Candidatus Nitrosotalea okcheonensis: one gene and its partner. The protein of the gene in region 2 interacts with the protein of the main gene of each other region in a pairwise test. Links are inferred from orthologs where the notes say so. Each region holds a gene or a part of one and is shown on either strand. Other genes may lie near its edges. The genes, in order: BQ3481_RS09270 and BQ3481_RS10790.

Region 1 (17,539 bases), 270 kb from region 2 along the record:
AAGCTAACATATGTAGGCCTACTCTCGCTTGAGCTACGAGGATCTCAAGGGAGAAACTTGGCAGGATACATGATTGTGCAAAATGATGTTTCAAACCTTGGCAAGATGCAGTTTTACCAAGTTCCGCTTGATTCAAAGACAAAACTTTTGGGACCAACTGCAGTACGCGAAGCGTTATCAAGAGAATCAGCCTTTGCCCAGCTGCAAACCCTGTTGAGGACTCCTAGAGTGGGAGATAATATTTTGTACAGGATAGGAAACCAGGACGTTTACTTTATTCCTGTTTATACCGCAGGTTCTGGTGGTGTGGTTACACAGCTAGGAACCATTGCAGCAGTGGGTGCTGCATTTGATGGTGAATACTTTGTTGGCCTAGGAAATACACCACAGGAGGCATTTGCTGCTTATCTAGCAAAAGTCAGCGGCGTTGCACCAGATACCATCACTGCTGCACTGCAACTAGACGAATCAACTAGGATATCTACCATAAAAACAATACTTGGTGACCAAAAGATAACCATACTTACTCCAATGTCAATCCAGTTCCCACTTACATTTGAGGAAGGCAAGGTGTCCTTTATACAACAATCTGACCTTGGCAATACAAAGAATCTCATATCAGAATTTGTGAAAAACTTTGTACAACAAAACAATAACAAGATACTGTTTTGGCAGGAAAACGGTACGGTAAAACTTGGAGCTGTAACAGTAGATAACAGCGTACCGGAACTGCACTATATCACAATAGGTGTAAGATAGTTGCTGCTAGTTGTAGACAATGGATCTGTCTACACTTCCTCGCTCTTGGACTGTATGAGAGGTCTCGGTGTACCGTTTGAATCTCACGCATTTTCTGATGTATCCACAATAGATGCCAAAAAATATTCCTCCATTATATTGTCAGGAAGGCGAAAAAACAATCCACAGATGAATGTGATAAACTCGGGACTGGTCAGACACTCGCTAGATGCAGGAAAGCCGTTGCTTGGTATTTGCTATGGTGCAGAAATTCTTGCACTGACCCTAGGGGGGACAATAAAAAAAATGACATCTCCTCGTCATGGCCTGTATCAAGTACAGACCATAAAAAATAATCTTCTTACAAGTGGAAAGATTGACGCCTTTGAAAGCCACTCGTACATGATATCAAAACTTGGCCCCACTTTTATCCAGATAGCGTCATCTGATAATTGCCAGTTTGAAATATTCCAGTATGGCGACAACAATGTTTTTGGAACACAATTTCATCCAGAGATGAGTGTGGACGGGAGATCTCTTTTGGAAAAATTTTCTTCCATTAATGGTATTAATAATACGTAAATTATTGGTTCCTTGATGGATTCTACTCACACACTAGAGATACCAATCGTAAGAGAGGAGAACATCTGTCTACCACTTGTTGTAAGTGCCGTATCAAAATACTGGGGAGTTGACTTGCCGCTAAAAGAAGCTGCAGAGATTGCAAAAAAATATCAAAACATGAAAGGCAGCATACTCATTGAAGGCGTTGAGCTTGCAGAAAGACATGGGCTTGCTGGCATTATAATAAATTCTACTCTAAAAGAGCTCAAAAAAATGATCGACATTGGTGTACCGCCAATTGTTATCTTGCCTGGAGTAAAGGATGTAGTGCAACATGCGTCGCTGATTGTGGGGTATGACGAGACAGAAAAGACAATCTTTCACTATATACCAGAGCCTGAAAAGATAGGGGCTATACCCGAGAAGATATTTGATGAGCAGTGGCAGGAGGATGACCGGTTGATGATCTTGCTTGTTCCACAAGACATATTGTCAGACATCAACACATTTGATGAAAAAAAAATAAAATCAAACAGGCTGTGCTTTGACGGGGAAAAGCTACGGCTGCAGGGCAAGACTGGAGAGGCAATGGAAAAACTAAGGCATGCCCTTGAAATTAACAAGTCAAACTCTACTGCAATGTGTCTTTTGGCAGGAATACTAAACGACCAAAACTCTAGCGAGTCAGTATCTTACTATAACAAAACCATAGCATTGCATTCAAAATACTATCTTGCATACCGGGGGCTTGGAAATTATTATCTCAAGACCAAGGATTATTCCAATGCAGAAAAATATTATACTCTTGCACTAGATGTTGACTCGACAAGATTTGCACCAATCTACAAAAATCGTGGACTGGTAAGATATGAGCAACAAAAACTTGGTGCTGCAAAACAAGATTTTCAAAAATATCTAGAGCAGATGCCTGAAGCACATGACAGGACTGGGATTGAGCAGGCAATATCGCAACTATGATTTATTCAGACGCTTCACAAAAGATTTAACGCTCATTTTACAATCAAGGATACATGGGATGCATTTTTTGCAATATAGTAAACGGGACAATTCCTGCAAAAAAGCTATATGAAACGAAAGACTCACTTGCCTTCCTCGATGCCTTTCCGCTTGCAAGAGGCCATACTCTTGTGATTCCAAAGAATCACTATGACAAGGTCCAGCAGATGAGCAAGCAAGACAATTTGGATCTCTTTGAAACAGTACAGGTGATGGCTGGACGGCTTGAATCGGTTTTTTCGTCGGTACTGATTGCAATCCATAACGGCAAAGAAAGTGGACAAGAGGTACCGCATGTGCATGTGCACCTAATACCTAGAAATGCTTCTGATGGTGCAGGTCCAGTTCATAGCATGTTTCCAAAAAGGCCATCCCTTGATGAAAATGAATTTGAAAAGATAGCGAAAATTATTGGAAATAAGTGAGTGCGGAGTGCGGGAATTGAACCCGCGACCTTCAGCTTGGGAAGCTGACGTCCTACCAGGCTGGACTAACTCCGCTGAATCAAAATTTGGCGTCTAACATTATATAGTTTGGTTGGCAAATTAATCCATGGATGCAAAATGTCCGGAATGTGATAAAGTTGCAATACTTGATGACGAGGTGACAAGTGTCAAATGTCCCCACTGTGGGTTTGAGGCAAAATATGATGACTATCTTAATTTGATGAGGCAAAAGGTTGGAGAACTGGCAGAAAACTTTCAGTTTGACAGGCCTGGTTTCTAGTTTACCAGAACGATCCCTTGTCTGAGCAATCCAAATGTGCTCCGCAATTTGTGCATATCATGTGGCATGCTTGCATTGAAACCATTGTTTTGTCACAGCGAGGACACTTGATTGGTTCATTCAATAAACATAGTAACGCGTTTGCATTTTTAAAAGATTTAGGTAACATTTGTCAAGTTGTCAGAATATGTAATAATTGCCAATTGCTATTCTGAGAAAATCATCTATTTCACCAGGTTCTGTCGAGTTTGTGGTGCACGTATCCAAACTCTACTTGACAAGTTATAACCTGACAGCTCCAAAGATTAATTAATAGTTTAAAGATTTTTTTTACTACTTGGCTACATTCAAGCTGAACATATCTGATAAGAAAGGAAGAACCATCACCAAAGAGGTAAAGGAAAAGGAGGCTGGACCATTTTTGGGTGTGACAGTTGGCACCGAACTTGATGCTGCATTGATAGGAGAAGCTGGCAAGCTAAAGATAACTGGAGGCAGTGACAAGTCTGGAGTTCCATTGAGAGCAGATATTCACGGTGGTGCAAGAAAATACATTTTGTTATCACAGGGTATTGGATTGCGAGATGCTGAAAACGGACAGCGAATTCGCAAACTTGTAAGAGGTAATACAGTGACAGAAGAAGTCTATCAGCTAAACTGCTCTTTTGATGGAGAGCTCAAGATAGAAGAAAAACCAGCTGAAGAATCTGCCGAGAAAAAGGCATAGGTTAACATATTCGTTTTTTTTATCTTTGTACGTGCATTGGAAAGAAACTCTTCCGGACTGGTATGTAAAAAAATATGGTTATCAGCCATGTGTAAACATTGGAACTGCGGGTCACGTCGATCACGGAAAGACTACTCTTATTCAAGCCTTGACTGGTGTGTGGACCAGCGCACATAGTGAAGAACTAAAACGAGGAATTACAATCAAAGTTGGTTATGCTGATGCTGCATTTTACAAGTGTAAGAGCTGTGAGGTTCCACTTGGTTATTCTGTAACACCAAAATGTAACAACTGTGGAAAGGAAAGCGAGCTGTCTCGTGTTGTAAGTTTTGTAGACAGCCCTGGCCATGAAAGCCTGATGGCAAACATGTTGTCCGGGTCTGCCTTGATAGATGGAGCGATGCTCTTGGTTGCAGCAAATGAAAAAGTTCCACAACCGCAAACAAAGGAACACCTTCTGGCATTGCAGACACTTGGGATAAAACAAGTTGTTATTGTTCAAAACAAAGTTGATTTGATATCGTATGAGCAAGCAATGGAAAACTATGCAGACATTGTAAAATTTGTCAAGGGTACAAGCGCTGCCAAGGCACCAATAATTCCAATATCTGCCCAGTCAAAACTAAACATTGATGCACTAATTGGTGCCATTGAAAATTCAATACCTACTCCTGAACGTGATGATAAAAAAGACACCGTAATGCATGTTCTTAGGTCATTTGATATCAACAAGCCTGGAACTAAGATTAAAGACATCAAGGGTGGAGTTATTGGAGGAAGTATCATTCAGGGAATATTCAAGGTAGGGGATGAAATTGAGATAAAGCCTGGCCTTCCCAATGAAAAGACTGGCAAATACGAATCAATCTTTACAGAGATTGCATCTCTTGGGACTGGCGCGGGAATAGTAAAGGAAGTAAAGGCTGGTGGATTGATAGCACTTGCAACTAAACTTGATCCTGCCATGACCAGAAGTGACTCACTGATAGGATCTGTGATAGGAAAACCGGATACTCTGCCAGAAAATTCTTACAGCGCAAAAATTGAGGTAAATTTGTTTGATACTGCAGTGGGCTCGGGCGAAGAGATCAAAGTCTCTGCAATCCAGACAGGCGAGTCATTGAGACTCAGTCTTGGTACTGCACCACTATTATCCAAGGTAACAAGTGTGAGGGGAAAAACAGTTGAACTACAGTTCAAAAGACCTGTGTGCATCTTTGAGAATAGCAAGGTGGCAATAAGTCGAAGAATATCTGAAAGATGGAGACTGATTGGTGCTGGTGTATCAAGTGGTTAAGGTAATTTGCGACTCTAGTTTTCTTGTACTTGTTGCCTCGACGAGGATAAAAAATATCCCAAATGTGGAGACAGAGATTGGGACCTTGGAGTATGTTGTACCAAACATGGTTGTACGAGAACTTGAAAAACTAGCTCTTGACGATAAAAAAAAAGCTCGGCCCAAAATGCGCTAAAAATTATAAAGAATTTTCAAACAATTGACATCTCGGGAGGATCTGTTGACGATGCCTTGGTCTCTTATGTAAAAGAAAATGGTGGAATAGTGGCTACAATTGATGCCAAGCTTAAGACAAGGATAAAAGAAAATGGAGGCTCGGTTCTTTCTGTTTCAAGTGACAAGATTGTTCTTGAGCCAAGTAAGCTTTAATTTTGGCAGAACGAAAATTAAACTGTGTTTGAATACAAGGGAGTCAAAATACAATGGCTTGGGCATGACTCTTTCCTGCTTACTGGAAATGTCAAAATAATGACTGATCCATTCAAAATAACAAAACAAGAAAAAGCTGACTTGATTTTAATATCGCACAATCACTTTGATCACTGCAACATAGACGATCTAAAAAATGTCTCAACGGGTGACACAAGCATTGTTGCTGCAAATGAATGCATTGACATGTTGAAAGGGTTTGCCTTTAAGGAAAAGATTGGAATCTCTCCCGGACAAGAAAAAACTGTGAGAGGCATCAAGATCAAGTCTGTTCGTGCATATAATCTGGACAAGATAAATCCTGATACCAAAAAACCGTTTCATCCAAAGGAGGATGATAAAATAGGCTTTTTGATATCGTTGAACGGCATCACAATATACCATACGGGCGACACTGACTTGATTCCAGAAATGTCTGATCTAAAGCCTGACATTGCCCTTGTACCTGTTAGTGGGACATATGTGATGACAGCACAACAAGCAGCCAAAGCAATAGAGATGATCAAGCCAAAAATTGCAATCCCAATGCATTATGGAACAATTGTTGGCAGCAAGAAAGATGCCCATGATTTTAAACAGCTGGTAAAATCTTGTGATGTTCAAATTGTTGCAAAAGAGTAGTGAATTTACTACAAACATTCCAACAGCTATCTTACTGTTTCATTGATTTGACTGATGTCTTTGCAGGCATCCTTTCTACAATTTCTCTGGCTGTTGTTTAGATAGATTTGATGATCTCTTCGCCATGGATTTATAAACAGAATACATTCACCCAAAAATTAGCTTGATCCAAGATGCCAAACTGTTCAGGGTGCGAAAATTTGATTTTCATTTGAGGCATCTGCTTGTAATTGGAATTCTTGCAATTTCATTTTCCATTTCTGCAATGGTTAGGTCCCAGGCTGCTGATTATGGATTTCAACTAAACGAATTTGATCCGTTCTTTAATTATCGCGCAACACAATACTTGCTTGACAATGGGCTAAATGCATATGTTCATTGGCACGATACAATGAGTTGGTATCCAGCTGGACGAGATGTTTTTGCTACTGCCCAAGTTCCATTGCATGTAACTGATGCAGTTTTGTTTAAAATATTTGGCGGCGGAATGAGTCTCTATGACTTTACCATAATTTTCCCAGTAGTCTTTGGTTCTATGACTGCAGTAGTGATATTTGCCCTAGTACGAGTTTTGGCTGGTACAAGTGCGGGGCTCTTTGCATCACTCTTCTTTGCCCTGTCTCCGCCAATCATAGTCAGGGGAACAATTGGCTGGTTCAAGTCTGAACCTCTCGGTTTGTTTTATGGTCTGCTGGGAGTTTACCTGTTTCTTAGTGGAATAAAATCGGAGAACAAGAAAATTGCAATATCGAAATTAGTAGGTGGTGGATTCTTTCTTGCAATAGGTTTTGCATCATGGGGTGGAATAGAATTCTTCCTGCTTCCGCTTGGCATATTTTTCATTGCACTGCCTTTCCTACGAAAAGATCACAATTTCCTGCTCTGGGCAGTTCCATTGTTTGTAATAGTAACCATGGCAATATCTGGAGGAGTATTTGCAAGACCGGGACCATCCTTTGTGTTTGGTATAAGGGGACTGGTAATGATTGGACCTGCCATATTGCTTGTCATAATAATTTTCATTCAAAAGTATAGCAAAGAGCAACATCGCATACGTAACAGCCTGCTTGTAATGGTTGCACTGCTGATAATAGGTAGTGCAGTCTTGTCTGCAACTGCTCTTGGTACCGTAAGCTTCCGTTATCTTAATGCAATGAATCCCTTTTTGACTTCAGAAGATCCACTGGTTGATTCTGTTGCAGAGCATGCCACCCCCACACTTGCACAAAACTTTAGCTACTTTTCGGTACTGATGATTTTTGCGGGCCTTGGAATATGGCTTGTGTTTAGAAAAAAGAACGGGGACCAGAACGCATCAAGATTTTCTCTTAAAAATGAGATGATTGTATTTGCGTTGATAATTGGTATTGCTGGGGCATATGCGGGATCGACTTTCTCTAGATTAGAATTGCTTACTGCAACTTCCATAATCATACTTTCATCCATAGGTCTTGCAGTACTTGTAACAGATATTTTCAAACGGGAAAACAAGCCGGTTCAAGTTGTGGAACCGTCAAAGAAAGGAGGCTCGTCAAGAAAGGAAACTCCTGTAAAGAAGACAATAGATTTGCTTGGAAGAGTTCCAAAGATAGCATTTGTTGCAGTCATTGTGGCATTACTAGTTGTTCCAGCTCTGTACCCTGCCAATGCAAACTGGATAGTAATGACCAAGTCTCCGCCTACAATTCTTAACGGGGGATCAAATTTTGCCATCGCTACTGATGACTGGCCAGATGCCATGAATTGGATTAAAAATAATACTCCGGCAAATTCCGTAATTGCCTCCTGGTGGGACTATGGATATTGGATCCAGACTTTGGGAGGAAGAACTACACTTGCTGATAATGCTACAGTTGATACAAACGTCATAGCCAACATTGCAAGGATTCTTCTGAGTTCTCCTGATAAGGCATGGAATATGCTAAACAAGGCAGGTGCAAACTATGTCCTAGTTTACGTTGTAGGCCAAAAGTTTACCTCAAGCAATCAGGACCTTTACATACTTGGAGGTGGAGGAGACGAGAGCAAGAAACAGTGGTTCATGAAAATAGGAGGCCTTGATTCGTCCAAATACCTACAAGATGATTCCTTTACACCCACTGACTATTTCTGGCACGATACTTTGCTTGGACAGATGTTTCCGTTTACTCCTCTAACATACTATAATCCCAACACCCACAACGAGTCGCCTACATATACTACGGGCTATACTGCAATTTACTCAAAGACCATCAAATATCCTGCAAATGGAACAGGGCCACTACGCCTAGTGTATTCATCCCCAAGTTTGGACAGGAAAGACTCGGGTGTCTTTTCTGGTGTATTGATTTATCAGGTCAATCCTGATTACAAGCCTCAAGCAAACTCCAGTACATCACAAGGAAACAGTTCCAGTACACTAGGGGGAATTAGCTCCAGTACATTGCAAGGAAACAGTTCCAGTACATTGGGGGGAATTAGCTCCAGTACATCACAGGGAAATAGTTCTACCACTATCATAAAACCTGCAACCGCCACAGGTAGCGGTGGAAATATTGCAGTGATTGATACAAAATTTGGAGAGATAAAATTCAAATTATTTGATAACGTTGCACCCAAGACAACTGCAAACTTTGTCAAGCTTGCAAATTCTGGTTTCTATGACGGGACCGTATTTCACAGAATAGTGCCTGGATTTGTAATACAAGGCGGTGATCCTAATACGATAAAAGGTGACAGGAGCACTTGGGGACTTGGAGATGCGGGATATACAATTCCTCCAGAATTTAGTACCAGCCTGAATTTCACAAAATACATGGTAGGCATGGCCCGAGGCAGTGATCCAAACAGTGGCAGCTCCCAGTTCTTTATCACACTTGGTGACGCTCCATGGCTAAATGATCAGTATACTCTATTTGGTCAAGTCATATCCGGCCAAAATGTTGTTGATCAAATTGCATCACTGAAGACAAGTCCTAACACTAACCAGCCAGTGGATGCTGATTCTGCACGCGTATCAAAAATCAGTATAGAGTCGTCTAACAGTACTGCAAAATAAAACTGGCTTTACTTGTATCTATCTGAAATGCGATACCTTGCATACTTGTCATCTGGGGAATATTTTCCTGGATGGACAGTGACAGTTGGGTGTCCACATTTGGGGCACTGGTCTTTTAGGGTGTATCTCTTACAATCTGTACATTTTCTCATCTGAAAGTGCATTCTGCTATCCTTCTCTTGTCTTCTTTGATTCTTCCCTTGTAAACTTGAAGGTGCCCCCCTTCTTCTCTATTGCATCCTGGACAGCAGAAAGAATTGGTTTTAGTTCCTTTTCTGCCTCCTTGAAGTTTGGAGCAGTAAGAGTAATGCGGTACTTGGGAGCCCCGATATACGTCACAGAGATCTCCTGTTTGTTTGCAGTAGCATCAATTAATGCATGCTTGATTATTTCAATGCCGTTTGACTTGTTGCATGTAATCTCAAATATTCCGCGTATTTCAACATGGGGAACTTGGATCTTTGCACCAAGTTCTGCAATTACAGCCAATGCCTTTGGAGGTATGCTGAGATTATCTAGAATGGATATTCCTTTTGCCGAAACTTCTGAAAATGCGTCATATACAGAACCAAACTTGTCAACTAGAACATTTTCTAATTTTGTCATCTCGGATGCAGACAAGCTGACGCGAGACTTCATGTTTTCAATAAGGGCTTCTTCTTTTTCGCCGCGCTTTATCTCTAAAAGTTTCTTCTTTTTTTGATCAGACGATACTTGTTTTAGTGACAAGTCTATTTCAGAACGTCGTGGGTCTACACGTTTTACAAGCAGGACTTTTTTCTCTCCTGTCTTGAGGAACTTTGCTACATTTCTTATCCAGCCGGTAGCAATTTCTGAGACATGCAAGAACCCTTGTATGTTGTTGAACTCGTCAAGGGAGACATATGCTCCCTGATCTACTATCCTTGTTACAGTTGCAATAACAATCTCTCCCACCTCGGGGAAATCTTGGACAGTTGTCGTCATGGCTTTCAAATTTATCGTACATAATTTAATGTTGCTGCTGACTAGAAGTCAATTCCTTTTTTTGCTTTTATCCCAGACTTGAATGGATGTTTTATTTCTCTCATTTCGGTAACGAGATCTGCTTTTTCTATCACTTCGTCTTTAACATGATTTCCTGTAAGGACCAAGTTGACATCATCTGGTTTGTTTGAAATAATCTCCAAGACATCTTTTAGATTTACTAGGCCTAGATTTACTGCATAATTTATCTCGTCTAATATTATAATGTTGTATTTTTTTGAATTGATCTTTTCTTGTGCAATCTTGAGTGCCTCCTCTGCCACTTTTTTATGATCCTCAATTGGGCTCTTGTCGTCTAATATTCCCACAAAGCCCTTGCCTACTGCGGTGAGCTCAAACTCTGGCTCAAGCCTCTTTGATGATGTCATCTCGCCATAATGCCAAGAGCCCTTGATGAACTGTATCATGCAGACTTTGTGGTCATAGCCTACTGCGCGAAGAGCCATTCCAAGGGCTGCTGTTGTCTTTCCCTTTCCCTTTCCTGTGTAAACTATGACCAAACCCTTTGACATGAAATATTTTTTTGTGCGCTAGGTAAAAAGATTGGGTTGGAAAAAACCAAGGCAAAACCACAGCTTAAAATGTTGCATGACAAAAATTTGAGTACACAAATGGCTAAAAATTACAATTATGATGTACTAGTTGTAGGGGGAGGCCCGGCAGGCCTGTCAGCAGCGTGGGGTGCTGCAAAAAAAGGCCTCAGTGTTGCGGTGCTTGAAAGGGACGAGGCAATTGGACAAAATGTCAGGACAAGTGGTGTGACATGGATAAAGGAGGCAAAATCATTTGGAATTCCGTCCGAGTGTTACAACGAGATAAGCAACTATGCTTTCTACTCTCCAAATAATTATGTGATAAAAAAAAGTGAGACTGCCCAGGCAGCAGTCTTGGATGTGCGAAAGACATACCAGTTTCTTGCATATCAGGCTGCAAGTGAGGGGGCAGACATTTTTTTGCGGACCAATGTAACTGATGTAATAAAAAATGAAAAGGAAAAGTTAAGCGGTGTCAAGGCTACCTCGCTCAAAGAAGAACTGGTTTTTAATTCAAAACTTGTCATTGATGCAAGTGGTTTCTACTCTGTTGTTGGAAGATCTCTTGGAATTGCTTTGCCGTGGAAAAGATTTGGTGCAGGTGCAGAGTATGAAGCCTATGTCGACAAGGTAAGCCCAGACACGTGGCACCTCATGGTTGGCTCGCAGTATTCTCCTGCAGGCTATGCATGGGTTTTTCCCTTGGGAAAAAACAAGGTCCGCATAGGGGTAGGTGTTGGCAAGCCCAACTCCCAGGCAGATGCCAGCAAACTTTTGATCGAGTTACTTGAAAAAAGGCCAAAACCTCTAGATGACCTTGGAAGAATTGTTCCAGTAGAGTTTCATTATGGTCTTATTCCCAACGAAGGACTACGCGAGTCTACAATAGATGATAACCTGATAATGGTTGGAGACTCTGCGGGACAGGCAAACCCGTTGGTCCTGGAGGGAATTAGATATGCAATTGAGTTTGGCAGGGCTGCGGGAAAAATTGGAGGAGAGTCTGTGGTTCGGGGGGATGCGTCAAGGGAATCGCTGAAATCCTATGAAGAAACAATGAAAAAAGCAATAGGATCAAAGATTGCAGCTGCAGTAAAGGTCCAGTACAGGTGGTTGAACCTAAGCGACCAAGAATGGGACAAGGAGATTGAAATCATCGGTGAACTTTCTGCTGAAGAATTTCTTGATTTTATCAAGGCAGACTTTGGCATGACAAGCATGCTCAAACTTGCTGCACACCATCCAAAACTTGCACTGCGCCAACTCTTTCAAATTATAAAAAACACTGGCAAAGATTCTGAGGCATGAATATACCAAGAATTGTTGTTGCTGGTGCCACAAGCGGCGTAGGAAAAACATCTATAACAACTGCGATAATACATGGACTAAAGGAAAGAGGGTACTCGGTCCAGCCGTTCAAGGTGGGGCCGGACTTTATTGATCCTAGCTATCTAAGTGCCGTCTCAGGAAAAATTGCACGCAATCTTGATTCATGGATGATGGGAAAAAATACAGTCCTTGAGAACTTTGTCCAAAATTCGCAAGAAGATATTTCCATAATTGAGGGCGTGATGGGATACTATGATGGGTTTAGCGGCAAGTCAAGCTTTGCAAGCACATACGATGTTGCAAACATAACAAAATCAAATGTAATTCTTGTCTTGGATGCAAGCAAGGCTGCCCGCTCTGTTGCTGCAACTGCACTGGGATTTAAAAATTTTGAGAAAAACTCTAGAATATGCGGTATAATCTTGAATAAAATTGGAAGCAAGAAACATGAGACTCTGTGCAGGGATGCGCTAAAAAAAGTAGGGCTTGAAGTACTTGGTGTGATTCCACGTGACAACGACCTAAATCTGGAATCGCGACATCTTGGCCTTGTACCTGTACGGGAGAAACAATACCTTGACAAAAAAATTAAATCAATTGCCAAGTCACTCTCAGGTTTTATTGAGGTTGAAAAAATTATCAAGCTTGCAAGAAATGGGCCCAGTCTGCCAAAAATTCCTCTCAGAAAAAATGAGAAGATACAGACAAGGATTGCAGTGGCACTTGACGAGTCCTTTAATTTCTACTATCAGGACAATCTGGATGAACTGCAAAGACTTGGTGCAGAACTTGTGTTCTTTAGCCCCATCTCGGACAATAAAATACCTCCCTGTGCTGGTATCTACATTGGCGGTGGATTTCCAGAGGTCAAGGGAGACTTGCTTCAAAAAAACAAGACCATGATGAGACTGGTAAAAAAATATGCGGAAGATGGCATGCCAATTTATGCAGAATGTGGAGGGCTGATGTACCTGACCAAATCCATAAGATACAAGTCTGGAAAATTTACAATGGTTGGGCTTTTTGATGCTGTAACAGTAATGGAAAAGAGGCTAAAACTGAATTACACCAGTGCCAAGGCTAGGGCCAAGTCTCCATTTTCATTACAATCAAAGACTGTCAGGGGCCACGAGTTTCATTATTCGGAACTTGATCTGTTGCCCAAGGATTCTACATTTGCATATGACATGTCAATTGGCATTGGCATAAAAGACAAAAAAGATGGCCTGACCGTACACAATACGCTTGCATCATACATGCATGTGCACTTTGCCAATTCTCCAATTGCTGCCAACTTTGTAAAGTCATGCATCTCTTATTCGAGAAAGTAGGAATAGATCTTTTGTTATTATTGGGCCTCGCTTACAGAACTAGTCTCCAGATAATTTTGATTCCAAATCACTGATGGCATTACGATTTTGATCAAGATATGCAATCAAGTCGATACTAAATTTATCAAGATATAGCACGGCCATACTTTTACCGTCATCAGAGAGTAATTTTCTTTTTACCAATTTTCGGGCTATCTCGTCAAAACTCTTTCTAGTTTTATATGATGTTGCTATTTTTTGCCAGTGAATCTTGCTTCTTACTTTTTGTAAACTGGTATAAACCGTTTACACAGAACAAGCTTGCACAAAAAACAAAATTAAATTTTAGAACACTACAAAAAGTTTTAATTCATTTGGGGCAAGTCCAAACAGTTCTTCAAGATAATATGATTGACATTTCAGATTTAGACAATGTGAAAATTGTGCGAATGAAAGAACGGACTGGCTTGACATCATTTCCCGAAAACATGCAAAAAATGATCATAAAAACACTATACTATCCTACTGCATCAAGAGAAGAAGAAATACTGATTCACTTACTTGTACGAAGAGCCATATCAAAAGATTCTGCGATACATATTCCAGAAGACACTGTATTGAAAGAATTGTTGGAAATGGAATATGTCACAAAAACAAAATCTTCTTCATACTATCTAACACCGGACGGAATTATGGCGGCAAAAGGCGCACTAAAACTATATCCAGAACTAAAAGAGATCAAGGGATCAAACTAGGAAGACTTTCTTGCTGCAAGAATTTTGTACAATGCGTTAACAATTGCAGATGCACATGGACTGCCTCCCTTTCTGCCGATGTTTGTGATGTATGGAACATTGCTTGCACGAAGCTCGTCCTTTGACTCGACTGCACAGACAAATCCAACTGGGATTCCAATCACAAGTGCAGGAGATGTCAGGCCCTCCTTTATCATCTGTACTACCTCGACAAGTGCAGTGGGGGCATTGCCTATTGCCACTATCCCGCGATTCATTTGCTTGGCTGCAAGTCTCATTGAAGTCTGGGCGCGTGTCTTGTTGAGTTTTTTTGCTTCCTCTATTACAATAGGATCTGATATGTTGCATATCACCTGATTCCCAAACTTTTTCATGTTGTCCTTGTTAAAACCGCCTATAACTCCATTGACATCAACTACTATGTTGCAGCCTTTCTGCAACGCATCTATGGCACTCTGTATTGCATCTTTGTGAAAAACCACCTTGTTATCTCTTGCAAAGTCAAAATCTGCAGTGGAATGGATTATCCTCTTTACTATTGTCCACTCGTCAGGAGAGTATGGGTGGGTGCCAATCTCGCTGTCTATTATTTCCATGCTCTTGTCTTCAATTGACTGGCCCTTTTGTGTGATCATGTCTCTACCTCCTGAGCCCTTTCAATAATAAGGTCAACCATCTTCTGGTCAGTCCCTAGATGCTGTGTTATCAAGACTTGGTTCAACTTGTGTTTCTCTAATGCGGGCTTGAGGTCAGCATTGATATCTGTTTTTACATGTGCGCCCTCGTGTAAAAAATAAAATACAACCACTAGGACCTCTGGATCTCTTTTCTTGCACATTTGTATTCCCTGTTCTATGTTTGGCTCTTCGATCTCAAGAAAACAATAATCTACATTTCTGTAAGAGCGGCCAAGCTCATCTACTACATATTTTATAGACATTTTTGCATTGGGGTCTTTACTTCCATGTCCTATTACCAAGACATCTATCTTGTTGTCTGGCAGCAAAACCTTGCCCTTGTCAAGCGCTGACTTGATTCTGTTTCTGACCAGATTCACAAGTGTCATGTGCATGGACATGGGTTTTGTGACAAGAAATTTTACATTTGTTGCTGACTGGTACTTTATGACCTCTGTAACAGCTGCCTTTACCTTTTTTCCTGGATACAAAAAGTATGGAACTATGGTTAGTGAATCGATATCGCTTTTTAGGCACTTTTTAATTCCGTCATCAATGTATGGCGGGGTTACCTCTAGGAAACAATATTCTGCAAAAGCATATCCACCTTTCTTCTTTGCTTCCTTGCAGATAATCTCAAGCTCCTCTGATGCTTCTCTTTCCTTGCTTCCTCTGTCTATTAGTAACAGGCCCCGTTTCAACTTGCTCTCCTTGCTATTGCAATTGTGAGGTTGGGGGGGAACTTGTGTTTTTGTACAACCAGCTCTCCGCCTGAGGCCTTGATTGCAGAAGCCTCTGATACACTTGGCGTACCCTCGAATGTTTGTACAACATCTGAAGGGTTTGGTATGCTGATTGCACAAAGATCTGTCTTGTCAAAATACTCTAATGGTACTTTCATCTCGCTTGATAATTCCTGCAATCCCTTTACGTCCGCTTCTTTTTTAATTGATGCAAACTTGGCAACTGATCTTGGACTCATTTGAAACTTTGAGAGGCAAAAATTCATCCCTTCCCTAATGGTATCCTTTGTAGTGTCCCAGTGCAGGCCAACTCCCACAACCAGGGTCTTTGGCCTGTAAATGACAACACGTCCCTTGATCTTGCTATTTTCTATAATCTTGTCTGAAATGACAAGAAATCCCTTGCAGTCAGATGTCATCATTTCATCAAGCGACTTGTAAATGTGGACGTTCTTTGGAAGCTCTTTTTTTGGCATCCACCAGTCTTTTTCACCCGCATCCTGGAAGACTCCTATTTTTTCTTCGTTTACCATGAATGCGCTAACTTTGGTTACACTTGAAATATCGTCAATCTCCCAGCCAAACTCCTTTCCAAGCAGGTCGACTGCAATTGTCTTGTTTACATCTGCTGCTGTAGTGATGACAGGAATGGCGCCAAGGGTGGAACCTATTTTTTCTGCAAGCTCGTTTGCCCCTCCCAGGTGGCCTGAAAGCGTGCTTATGACAAATTTTGCAGTATCATCTATTACCACCACTGCCGGATCTGTCTTTTTGTCCCTCATATGCGGGGCAATCAATCTGATCACTGCACCAAGAGAGAAAATGCATACTAATGCCTCATTGTTTTCAAACAATTCTTTTATTTTCAAAGTGGTGGATTCGTCAAACCACTGGATATCTTTTCCGTCTTGTCGAAGCTTTGATGGTGAAAATATCCTCCATGTGGAAAAGTGTTTCTTGAGTAAAGTTGCTATCTCAATACCGTTTTTTGTTATTGCAATTATTGCTACATTGTCCACAAAGTTGTCTTGTTAGGTCTCAAGATATTTGTTACGCCTTGGATAAACTCCAATAACCATGCCGTCAAAATCAAACATTATGACCTCGATCTCAAACTTGTTGTCAGAATATTTTCCTAGCTGCTTGTGGGCCTCTTCACATATAATATCAAAATAGCCGGAAATATTTTTTTCATTGATTATCTCAAATACATGTCTTGCCGTGTTTGCTTTTTTTATGCTGTCCACTACATCTTGCGGGGCACCACACCTTTTTGCAAGCTCTGAGAGAAATACCATGTCAACCTTTGAGCCCTTGACGTGGGTCTGCTTTACGCCCATCGACATCTTTGCAAGCTTTCCTATGAATCCTGCAACATGTGCTTTTTTGATTCCCTTTTTAGCACAAACCTGGACTGTATACCCTGAAAAGTCTCCCATCTGGACAAAGCAGTGGTCTGGCAGATCAAAGAGTTTCCTTGTAAAATCCTCGCTTCTTCCGCCTGTTGTTAATATCACAGTATCGTCTCCCATCGCTCTTGTGACCTCGATGCTTTGCCTGATTGATGCTGCAAAAGACGCAGTTGAATATGGTATCACTATGCCGCTTGTTCCAAGAATTGAGATGCCCCCAAGGATTCCAAGTCTTGGGTTGTCTGTCTTGATGGCAAGATCCTTTCCCTTTGGAACTGATATTATTATCTTGATTCCATTTTTTGTAAGGATGTTTCCTGCAACCTCCAAAACATTCTCATTGATCATTTTTTTTGGAGTTGGGTTTATTGCAGCAGCCCCAATGTCTAGTCCAAGCCCTGGCTTGGTAACCCTGCCAACACCCTCTCCCCCGTCAAGCTCTATCTTGCCAATGTTTCCAGTAAGCGTAACCTGTGTTCTTATCTCTGCCCCATGAGTCACGTCTGGGTCGTCCCCGCCGTCTTTTATTACGGTACATGTTGCACTTTGTTTTGAAAACTCGCAATTTTCTATCTTGATCTGAATTTGTGATTTTTTT
Region 2 (3,784 bases):
CATACATTACTGTTCCACTAAAGGAGATTAGCATATGATTACTCTGGGTTATTTTAAAAGATTGTAATATAACAAGAGAAGAATTTCTGAAAGAAATTTAGGTGATTATCAATTATTTGCCGAGAGAGATCTTTTTCCATGAGCTTGTAGGTTCACTCTATCCTATCATCATAATCATAGATTGATGCAAGTTTTGGTTTTCTACGCTCTTGTCTCATGGTACGATATAATGAAGAAGGTGGACTTTAAACTAAATTAAGGCGCCGGGAGAGAGATTTGAACTCTCGAACCCTTGCGAGTACGCGCTTTATGGTATACTAATTTCCAGGCGCGCGCCCTACCAGGCTAGGCGACCCCGGCATCATTTCGCCAATTCATTTTCGTTGTAAAATCTACCATATATTACTGTAAGAGACAATCATTTTACAAACTTCTTTGTTGGAAATATGACCACCATTGCAGAACCTATGAAAAGTGCTAGTACGCCCAGATCATTGATACAGTCACGCACTATTACATGCACCAAAGATCAGATTAGTATCGCATCACCTTTAGAGCATTAAAACAATGTAAAATTGCAGGCTTGAGAATGGAAAATCAATATTGTGTTTCATATCAAGTAAAGAGAATTCAACATCAACACGATAGATAATAAAAGTAGGCAAGAAAATAAATCAGATGTGGAGATCCAACATATTGTCAAAGGACACATTCCACATAAAGTAATTATTAACAGAGTTTATGGGTAGACCAAACTATGTCAGTATATTTATGGTAACAGATCGTTGTAGTACATTTCCATTATCTAAAGATGCATTTGAAATTATTTTATACCTTCCCTGGTATATCTTGCTTCCATCACTCTTTATCTGATTCCACACAAAGTTTTTTTCTTCTTTTGGATCCAACTTGGAGACTACATGAGTAGATATTGGAGAATATATTACAGTACCATCAAGTTGTACAATTTTCAAGCCGTATGATGAATCTTCAAATGTGAGTGGTACTGTTCCAGAATTTATTATTCGTATATGGATTAATTCACCTGGACGATAGTTTATTTTTTCTGGAATAATAGTAAGAGACGGTCCATTTTCATAGACAAGTGTAGGAATTTGATTTGCAACTTGCAAGAGATAGGATCCTAACAATCCAGCAGCTACTAACCCTACTATAAAAAATATGGCTGCGCCTTTTGGAATCAACTTGAAAAATTCAGGTTTGATTCCTTTTTAATTGTTAACTACAGCCTTTGATCTCCAACTTTTGGGATATGTGTTTGGAGCCATGATGATTCTCTTGATCTTAAAGGCAAAGCCTTTCGTGTTTTCAACAATTTCATCCTCACTCAAGGTTGCTTCTGCAAGAGCCACGATTTCGCCTTTTTGTGTATATATCGCAACAAAATCTCCACGCTTTAGTCCAGGGGATATTTCAAGAATGCCAGGTATCGCAAGCTGAGCTCCATGACATAGGGCATCAACTGCAGAGTCTCGTATTACGACAGATTTTATCTCACTTAGAGTAATTTCTATTGGCATCATTATTCTTCGTAGTTTAGTATCGTCGCCATTTTCTTTCCACAGCGCATATGCATCAACAAGGTCATGCATTTTTACCAGATTAGAATATTCATTAAAGTGCCCTACCCTAGTCCTTCTGAGCTCAATCATAGTTGCTCCTTCACTAAGAATTTCTCCCATGTCGTAGAAAATTTTTCTGACATATGTTCCCGCTTCACATAAAATTCGGAGAAGCAGGAGTCGTTCCTTTTGTTCTATTATTTCGATTTCATACACATGTCTAATCCTAGTTTGCCTAGATACCGCAGACCTTTGTGGAGGCTTTTGGAATATCTTACCTGTGAGTTGTTTAAGTACATCATTCAGTTTTTCTTGTGGTGGAAGCGTATGCAGTCTTCCAAGAGCATGATATTCTTTTGGTCCAAGTAATAGAACTATGAGAGCTTTAGTAGCTTCTCCCAGCCCTATTGGTAAAAGTCCAGAAACTTGAGGATCAAGGGTACCGCTATGACCTGCCTTTGGAATATGTAATATTTTTTTTACCCAGGACACAGTTTCATGGCTTGTCGGGCCATTTGGCTTGTCAAGCAAAATAAAACCATATTCTAAAAGTTGTTCGATTGATCTTTTGTCATAATATGTACCATAGGCATCATTTGTGATGTCTTGGTCTACCACTCTAAGATTTTGTAATTGTTTGAGCGTCATAGTAATTTTTCACCGCATTTTTTGCTTGTGTTAGTACTTGTTCTGGTCCGAGATTATCTGTGTTAATGATAGTGTTAAACACAGATAGATCCTCGCCAAAATTAAAACCGTAAAGCTTGTGGTACAGTGTCTTGTTTTCATCATATCTTTTTCTGACTATTTCAAGTGCATCTTGTATAGATATGTCATCCCGTGTTGTCATTCTTTTTGCACTATTTTCATGTGAACCGGCAAGCCAAATTTTAATGCCGTCTTTGACTAACCAAGGCAATGTATAGCTTGTTATGATCACATCCTCTGTTAGAAATATTTTTTTCAGTTTTTCATCTACCTCCTTATCAAATTCAGGATTTCCTTTTCTTATATTCAAAAAATGCATCCCTTCTGCCGTATCCCAGAAATCATCCCGGTCAGTCTCAAAGCCTTGATCGTGTGCCATTTCTTTTAACACATCACCCCCGCTTAGATATTTCAAATCAAATTCATCTCCAAGTCCTTTTGCTATTGTAGTCTTTCCAATGGCCGGTGGACCAGAAATTATTACTGAGCGAAGCAATTTAGCTTGTATCCATTGTAGTTTTTGTAACTCTCATTATGATACCGCTAAAGGAAGCAGAGGAAAGGAAGTACCACGCCCAGAAATACAATTCGTTTACATGATGACATACATCTAGATGTCCTGGAAGTTGAGATTCTGCAACTTTGGCTGCAGTACAAGTTAATTCAAAAAATCCTCCAGGTATGAAGTTTAGTGATATTGGTGATATGGCAACAGTGTAGGAGAATAGTGGAGGAAGTACAAAGTAAAATACAAGAATTAGTGGAAGAAATGTAAACATCATTGGTCTCATGTTCATCTGCATTACTTCCATGTTCATCTTGTTCATGTATGCAGATTTTTTGTTGAGCTCATCTGTTTTTGCTTGATCTTTTGCCTTGAATGCTGCCATTCTTTCCTTTTGCCAGGCCTTTGTTTCCTTGAGCAATCTTTTCAGTTTTTCTTGATCAACCATTTTTCGTTTTATTATTGCATTAAGTAGGTTGAGACCTATAGATATGCTCATTATGCCAAAGGCAGATGGAATCATTCCTTTTATTATCGGGTTAGCACTACCCAACGGTCCCTTGCTCAGGCCAGGGATTTGAAGTACTATTGAATTTATGAAATCAAGAAATATGTTAGGTTCCATTGTCATACCCCATTGCATTAAGAATACCTCTTGCTGCTTCATCAACTTTACCTTCTGTGTTAAGAACCATCTTAATTGGAGAACCGCACAATATTGAACAAGTAGACAACATCGCACTTGTGACATCAAGTTCTTTTTTTATTTCATCAATTGATACAATGTCTCTAGTTCTAGTCGTATCAGTCATTCTACGATTATAGATCTCTTCAGGTCGAGCAGTTATCATAATAAAACTGTCAGGATTGAGAATTTCTAGAACATTATGTGGAAGTCCAGGGTAAAAGCCCTCTTTTGTTGAAATGAATGCATGTGTATCTACAATTATTACATCGTCATCAATAGAAGATATAGTTCGTGCAGCCA

The links.
Region 1: the proteins of BQ3481_RS10790 (region 2) and BQ3481_RS09270 interact in binary tests that used the Methanocaldococcus jannaschii proteins (3 or more experiments, as listed by UniProt). The link is inferred for Candidatus Nitrosotalea okcheonensis from one-to-one orthologs.

Annotation. Positions count from the first base shown.
Region 1 is NZ_LT841358.1:1,560,209-1,577,747, forward strand. Bases 7,743-10,690 are described here. They hold BQ3481_RS09270 (RNA-protein complex protein Nop10), read right to left. Parts: upstream 9,321-10,690; coding sequence 9,165-9,320; downstream 7,743-9,164. Other genes in these bases: BQ3481_RS09260 (peptidylprolyl isomerase), read left to right, coding at 7,743-9,156; BQ3481_RS09275 (translation initiation factor IF-2 subunit alpha), read right to left, coding at 9,325-10,122; cobO (cob(I)yrinic acid a,c-diamide adenosyltransferase), read right to left, coding at 10,164-10,690. Also shown: BQ3481_RS09210 (UPF0182 family protein), read left to right, coding at 1-759; BQ3481_RS09215 (type 1 glutamine amidotransferase), read left to right, coding at 760-1,320; BQ3481_RS09220 (hypothetical protein), read left to right, coding at 1,336-2,280; BQ3481_RS09225 (HIT family protein), read left to right, coding at 2,334-2,744; BQ3481_RS09235 (primosomal protein N'), read left to right, coding at 2,872-3,045; BQ3481_RS09240 (S6e family ribosomal protein), read left to right, coding at 3,383-3,772; BQ3481_RS09245 (translation initiation factor IF-2 subunit gamma), read left to right, coding at 3,804-5,069; BQ3481_RS11775 (PIN domain-containing protein), read left to right, coding at 5,062-5,244; BQ3481_RS11780 (PIN domain-containing protein), read left to right, coding at 5,301-5,438; BQ3481_RS09255 (MBL fold metallo-hydrolase), read left to right, coding at 5,463-6,119; more of BQ3481_RS09260, read left to right, coding at 6,283-7,742; more of cobO, read right to left, coding at 10,691-10,694; BQ3481_RS09285 (geranylgeranyl reductase family protein), read left to right, coding at 10,794-12,023; BQ3481_RS09290 (cobyrinate a,c-diamide synthase), read left to right, coding at 12,020-13,375; BQ3481_RS09295 (hypothetical protein), read right to left, coding at 13,415-13,558; BQ3481_RS09300 (hypothetical protein), read left to right, coding at 13,729-14,109; and 4 more genes. UniProt on the Methanocaldococcus jannaschii protein: Involved in ribosome biogenesis; more specifically in 18S rRNA pseudouridylation and in cleavage of pre-rRNA.
Region 2 is NZ_LT841358.1:1,838,264-1,842,047, reverse strand. Bases 233-3,152 are described here. They hold BQ3481_RS10790 (RNA-guided pseudouridylation complex pseudouridine synthase subunit Cbf5), read right to left. Parts: upstream 2,232-3,152; coding sequence 1,233-2,231; downstream 233-1,232. Other genes in these bases: BQ3481_RS10780 (DUF106 domain-containing protein), read right to left, coding at 2,789-3,152; BQ3481_RS10785 (cytidylate kinase family protein), read right to left, coding at 2,203-2,787; BQ3481_RS10795 (hypothetical protein), read right to left, coding at 756-1,205. In the rest of the region: more of BQ3481_RS10780, read right to left, coding at 3,153-3,439; BQ3481_RS10775 (adenylate kinase), read right to left, coding at 3,411-3,784. UniProt on the Methanocaldococcus jannaschii protein: Could be responsible for synthesis of pseudouridine from uracil-55 in the psi GC loop of transfer RNAs.